DNA from 2 places in the Bifidobacterium sp. LH_730 genome. Region 2 is predicted to be linked to the other one. Evidence: riboswitches for the same ligand, from Rfam matches in the RefSeq annotation. Region 2 holds a riboswitch; the other holds the start of a gene.
What was found. A riboswitch is a leader RNA that binds a small molecule or an ion and turns the genes downstream of it on or off. The one in region 2 is predicted to bind thiamine pyrophosphate.

Region 1 (3,408 bases), on a different contig from region 2:
CGGCGGGTTGACGGCTCCGGTGATGTTGTCGTTCACCGGCAGGCCGTGGACCAGCTGAGTGTTGAAACGTGCCATGGCACCCCCTTGCGTATGTGTTCGGCGCGACCCCCTGCCGCGCCAGTGGTTCCCACCATAACCACACGCGACGCGTAATGGAACGGCGTTGCTATACGCCTTGCCTATAGGGCGTTATCCCTCCCATCCGACGCGAACGCAACCGAGCCCCTGCGACCGTTGCCGTTGGCCCGCGCGAACCCCGACCGACGCATAGGCAGCCAAGCCTCCTCCCGCGCCGCGATATCGGAACCGCCGGCGGCCGCCCCGTCCGCCCATGCCTCCGCGCTCGGCGATACGTTCGAGGACCATACCGGCATCGGCACCGCGCACGGAGACACGGCGCGGGACCGCGTTACGTTACGATATGAACCGTTTGATACGGCGGGAAGGAGAGATATGGCTGCGGTGTACGGAGCGACGGAAAACGGCGCGTCGGACGGGGACGGAACCGGATTCCCCCGCGATTACGTCGCGCTCGACCTGGAGACCACCGGTTTCTATCCGAATTCCTGCCGCATCACCGAAATCGGCGCGGTGCGCGTGCGCGGCGGCGCCATAGTCGACCGTTTCCAGCGTCTGGTCAATCCGTTGACGCCGATTCCGGCACAGGTGGTGCGTCTGACCGGCATCAACGATGCCATGGTCGCCGACTGCGCGCCGATCGACGAGGCATTCCCCGAATTCCTGGCATGGCTGGCGGACGACACGGCGAGCGACGCGGTCGACGGCGCGACTGTCCGCCGCATGGACGTCGACGAAGTTACCGAAGACACAGCGACAAACCTCCCCCTGCCGATCGTCGGCCACAACGTGAGCTTCGACATCCGCTTCCTCGACCATGCGGCGCGCCGCGTCGCCGGCTGCGCCTTCGCCTGCGTCGACTACGACACCATGCAGATCAGCCGGGCCCTGTTCCCCGCCCAACGCAAGCACCGGCTCGTCGATCTCATCCAGCGCTTCGGCATCGCCGACACCGAGGAGCACCGCGCGCTGAGCGATGCGATCCAGACGCACCAGTGCCTCGAATGGATGCGGCGATACGTCCTCGACAACGCGGGACTATTCGGCGGCGAGGCGCATTGGACGACGGCCGGGGCCACCGATGGCACCGAAGCCCTGCACCAACGACTGCGCTACGCCCAAGGCGCCTAGGCCGTCGCGCGACGTCCCGTCCCTCAGCGTAGACTGAACCCGACCACAGGGGAGCGCAACCGCACGGTTGCCGCTGAGAGTGCCTTCGGGCTGACCCTCGAACCTGATCCGGACAATGCCGGCGCAGGGAGTGGCATGCGGTTCCGCCCATCCCCGGTCAACCATCGAACCGGCAGAAGGGACCGATATGACCACCGCAACACCCAACCATCACATTCCGCACGTCGAGGCCGTCCACTCGGGAGACTGGGCCTGGCTCGGCGCGACCGCCGGCTCGACGGCGGACCGCTTCTACGTCTCCGCGGCCGGGGATTGGCTCGGCGCGGTCAACTCGCGCTACGTCGACGAGATGCTCGACGACACGCTGCCCGAGAAGGTGCTCAAGTTCTATCTCATCCAGGATTTCAAGTTCTTCAACGCGGGTCTGCTCGACCATATCATCGAATTGGCGCCGCGCCAGGAGACCAAGGCCATGCTGCTGCGCCAGCAGGAATTCTTCGCTTCCGAGGAGGCGCCGTACTTCCGCGGGTTTTTGAAGGCATACTCGATCACGGACGAGGAATACGAGCGCACGCCACAGACGCCCGCGAACAAGGAATATTGCGACGAACTGGCGCGTCTGCGCGCGTCGGACTCCTTCGGCGAGACCATCACCGCGCTGTGCTGCATGGAATGGGTGTATCTGGGATGGGCCAAGCGCACCGTCGACGCCGGCGTGACGCAGCAGGTGCCCGCGCACAAGGGCTGGGTCGACCTGCACGAGGGCGAGGGGTTCCGCCGCTGGGTCGGCGATCTCATCGCATTGGTCAATGAATACGCCGATCCCGACCCCGACGGCCCGGACGCCAAGGTGTTCCGGAACGTCACCCGGTTGGAACGTCTGTTCTTCGAGCAGAGCTACGACATGGCGTGAGTCCATCGGTGCGGTTTTCCGCACGCCGACGGAGGATGTGCGGAAAACCGCACCGGAAACATGCGTGTTGAGTACGGTTTTTCGCAGGGCAACGGACGGTATGTGGAAAACCGTAACGGGAGAGGGGCCTTCGCGTACGGTTTTCCGCAACGGCTTCGTCAGGTTGCGGAAAACCGTATTCGGACCGACCGCTGTCACCGACATGCCCATCACGCCGGAGACTGCTCACGCCACGACCCGAACCGCACGTCCTTGCAGGAAGCCGATCATATCGTCGACCATCTGACGGGTCAGCTCCTCGAAGGCGGCGTCGGTGCGCCAGCCGACGTGGGGCGTGAGCACGATGCCGGGGATGGCGCACAGCGGATCGCCGGCGCGGACCGGCTCGCGGTCATAGACGTCGAGCGCGGCGAGCACGTCGCCGCGATGCAGGCGGGCGAGCAGCGCGCCGGGTTCGATGACCTCGGCGCGCGCGGTGTTGACCAGCATGGCCCCGGAGCGCAGCCGGTCGAGGTCCGCGGCGGTGATCAGCCCCTGCGTGCCACCCGCGCCCTCGATCAGCGGCAGGTGGATGGATACGACGTCGCAGGCCTCCATGAGGTCGCCGATGGAATCATATGGCTCAATGCCGAGGGCGTCGAAGTCGCGGTGACCGACGGGCGAGCGCCAGGCGGCGACCTTCATGCCGAAGGCCCGCGCGATGCGCGCGACGGCCAGCCCGATGCCGCCCAATCCGATGATGCCAAGGCGTTTGCCGGCCAGCTGCGTGCCATCGCCGCCCTTCCACGCCCAGTTTCCGGATTTGACGTTGCGGTCGAGCTCGCCGACGCGGCGCGTCAGTTCGAGCATCAGCGCGAAGGTGTGCTCGGCCACCGAGGCGTCGCCGTAATGCTCGGCGTTGCACACCGTGACGCCTAGTTCGCGCGCGAGGGCGAGGTTGACATAGCTGGCCACGCCGGTGCCGCAGAAGACGATGCACCGCACATGGCCGGCCTCGCCGCCATCGGCGGACGCCGCTCCCCCGCTGATGCGACGCAGCAGGCCGTCGTCGATATGGTATCCGCCGACGAACAATCCGTCCGCGCCGCGCAGACGCTCCGCGATGACGTCGTCGTCGCTCGTGAACTCCTCGTATATCCTCACGCGCGCCTTGTCCTTGAGCCGCGCCGCCTGCGCCTTCATCGGCGCCAGCATGGCATCAAGCACCGCCGGCATCACCACCAACGGCAGATCGGTGCGTTCGGGCTGCGTCTCGTAAATCGTCGTCATATTCCCACCCTGGGTCC
Region 2 (3,408 bases):
CGCAGGAACTCGTCGCCCATGGATTCGTGCCGTATTACTTCACAGGCAAGAAGGTCGGCGAGCTGGATTTCCTCATCGAGGACGCGGATGGTCGGATCCGAGTGCTCGAAATCAAATCGGGAAGCCGTTTCCATAGTCATGCAGCATTGGACAAGGCCCTTGCCATGTCCGGATATGGCATCGATGGGGGAATCGTCTTCGCCGAAACCAACGTCGAGCGGGACGGCGATGTGACATATCTGCCGATATACATGGTCTCGTTGCTGCAGCGCACCCGGCAGCTTGTGTGATGCCGGACGCGCTTTCCACGGGGAAACGGTTTGTATGATGGTCCGTATGTCCCGACGGAATCGCAAGTAGGGATGGTGAGCCATGGCGGTGGTGGACGAGGCGAAGCTCGGATATCTTGACTTCATCGCGCGCGAGGACCGCGTGCGGCACCATCGCTATGTCGAGGAAATGAAGCAATACGAGCTGATGAAGGCCGGCGACGTGGCGGCAATCGGCGAAAGCGTGCGGTTGTGGAACTCCGGCACCTACGGGCATCTGTGCGACGATCCGCTGCGCAACGCGAAATACCTGTTCATCACCTCGATCACGCTCGCCACACGCTTCGCCATCGAAGGTGGGATGGACGAGGAGGACGCCTACAACGCCTCCGACCTATTCATCCAGGACGTCGACCGGTGCGACAGCGTCGAGCAAGTGGCGCGCATGCACACCGATATGATGACCTTCTTCACGTGGGCGATGACCGACCTCAACGGCTCCGACATCCAATCGGAGGCCGTCGCCGCCTGCCTCGACTACATCCACTACCATCTGCACGAGCGGCTCACCGTGGCGATCCTCGCCGAGCATGTGCATCTCAACCCCACGTATCTGTCGGAGCTGTTCGCACGCGAGGTCGGCACGCCCATCTCCCGCTATGTGACGGCCAAACGCATGGAGGCGGCCGAGAACATGCTGCGGTACTCGAAGTATTCGATCGCCGAGATCGCGCGGATCCTCGCCTATCGTTCGCAAAGCCACTTCACCAAGGTGTTCAAGGAGCACGCCGGCATGACGCCGGGCGAATACCGGCGCGCCAACGCCAAGAACGGGCTCTGGCCCGAGTGAGCCCGATACATGGGCGAGGTGCGTCTTGGGATTATTCCCAAGGCCGGGCTTGTGACGTGTGAAGCCTGCGGCTCGACGCCCACTCGGGAATGCCGTCTCTGGATGTATGCGTGTCCGTGGTGCGGGCGATACTGGGGAACGCAATGCAGGGGAACCCGTCGAACGGGTTGAGATAGGCAAGGCCTGACCCTTGGAACCTGTTGGCTGACACCATCGTAGGGAGACATTATGAGCGACAACGCATCCGATATCAGCGCATCCGCATCCACCACGTCCGCCGTGCTGGCCGGCTTCGGCCCCGTCACGCCCGACCATCTGCCGCCCTTCGCGCGGCGCATGCGCGCGGCCGCCGACCGCATCTGGGAGGACGGCTACCGCCAGCCCTTCCTCACCGAACTGGCCGCCGGAACGCTGCCCCAGGAGAAATTCGCCTTCTATCTGATGCAGGACAACCGCTACCTGACCGACTACGCGAAGGTGCATGCGCTTGGCTTCGCCAAAACAGAGGATCCGGACATCCGCGCCTATCTGGCGCAGGCCTGCGTGGCCATCGCCCGCGACGAACCCGAGATGCAGCGCCGATATTTGGAATCCTTCGGCATCAGTGCAGAGGAGGCGGCCGGCGTCAAGCAGACCGTGTTCGCCCGCGCCTACACCACGAATATGCTCACGGTCGCGCACGAGAAGCCGATCGTCGACATCCTCGTGGCGCTGCTGCCCTGCGCATGGGTCTACGCCGACTACGGACGGCGACTAGCGAGCGATTATGCCGACGGGCTTGACACCAATCCCTATCGCTCGTGGATTGACATGTATTCCCCGCAATCGTTCTGGGACGCGGGAGCGGGGCCGCTGATCGCCTTCATCGAACGGCTGGCGGCCGACGAAAGCGAAGAGCGGCTGGCCGAGCTGACCGACCTGTTCGTCACCGGCGTCGGCAACGAATACATGTTCTGGGCCTCGGCCTACGGCATGCAACGTTCGTGGCGCGCCGAATGGGACGAGGCCTGACGGGGATCTCAGCGTGAGGTGACGACGCGGACATACTCCTTCGCCGCCGCGTCAAGCTCGGCATCCTCGATCGTCGCGCAGCCCTGCACGAGGAACGGCTCCTGCCAATCCATCTCGATGCGGAAGGCGGTCAGGTCGAAGGGGCTCAGCAGTTCCCCCATCGTGTGATGGTATTCGCCGTCGGGCTGGTAGCGCGAGGCAGGCGAACCGGTGGTGACGACCAGCCGCAGCTCCTTGCCCTTGAGGGCGCGGCCGCCGCCATAGGCCCAGCCGGAGGTGATGACCTGGTCCTCCCACGCCTTGAGCAGTGCGGGGGAGGAATACCAGTAGAACGGGAACTGGATGATCACGCGGTCGGCGGCCTCGAGCAGCTCGTGCTCATGCTCGACATCCACACGGTAGTCGGGATAGGCGGCGTACTCGTCGCGGATCGTGACCTGCGGGTCGTCCTGCCGCTCCAACTCCTCCAGCAGACGGCGGTTGATCTTCGAAGCCTTGAGATCAGGATGGAATACCAGCACGAGGGTGTTCATGGTTGCTCCTTATCGGCGAATTGCGCTGTGGACGATACCGATGATAATCCCGAGGGCGGCGGGGAGCAGCCAGCCGAGCTGCTGGGCATGCAAGGGCAGCAGGACGAGCGCCTGGGTGAGCCCCGGGATCGTCAGACCGAATACGGCTGCCAGGCTTGCGATGCAATCAAGCACCGAGACCACGCCGACCAGCGTCACGGTCCATGGGTAGACGCGGGGGAAGCGGGCGCCGAGGAACCGGTGCGTCAGGGCCAGCAGCACAAGCACGATGGCGATTGGGTAGAGTGCCGAAAGCACCGGCACCGACACCTTGATGATCATCGCCAGACCCGCGTTCGAGACGATGAAGCTGAACACCGCGAATACGGCGCTCCACGCGCGGTAGGTCATGCGCCGGCCCGCCACGCGCGGGAAATGCTGGAGGAAATACGTGCCGCAGGTCGAGATAAGGCCCGTGCACACGTTGAAACAGGCGATCACGAACACCAGCCCCACGAAGGCGGTGCCGACCGGACCGAACAATTGGTGCGTGAGGTTCGTGAGCACCGTGGCGCCGGTGTCGGTGTCCGGGTCGATGCGCGTGTCCGCGCCCGAGGCCGCGCCCACATAGGACAGCGCGGAATAGAGGACGATGAGCAGCACGCCGGTGCCCACACCCGCCAAACCGGTTTCGCGGCGGTTGCGCGTCTCGTCGTCCACGCCCAGCTGCGTGACGTTCGCCGAGATCACGATGCCGAAATAGAGG

Region 1: another riboswitch for thiamine pyrophosphate. It lies ahead of AC1AUD_RS03975 (TenA family protein); the one in region 2 lies ahead of tenA (thiaminase II).

Annotation. Positions count from the first base shown of each region.
Region 1 covers NZ_JBKETB010000002.1:271,404-274,811, forward strand. The annotation lists gene AC1AUD_RS03965 (trans-sulfuration enzyme family protein) at 1-75, opposite strand, end outside; gene AC1AUD_RS03970 (3'-5' exonuclease) at 454-1,209, shown strand; TPP riboswitch at 1,247-1,356, shown strand; gene AC1AUD_RS03975 (TenA family protein) at 1,397-2,122, shown strand; gene AC1AUD_RS03980 (NAD(P)-dependent oxidoreductase) at 2,348-3,391, opposite strand.
Region 2 covers NZ_JBKETB010000004.1:229,409-232,816, forward strand. The annotation lists gene AC1AUD_RS07465 (ATP-binding protein) at 1-290, shown strand, start outside; gene AC1AUD_RS07470 (helix-turn-helix domain-containing protein) at 373-1,119, shown strand; TPP riboswitch at 1,257-1,359, shown strand; gene tenA (thiaminase II) at 1,456-2,130, shown strand; gene AC1AUD_RS07480 (NAD(P)H-dependent oxidoreductase) at 2,139-2,663, opposite strand; gene brnQ (branched-chain amino acid transport system II carrier protein) at 2,673-3,408, opposite strand, start outside.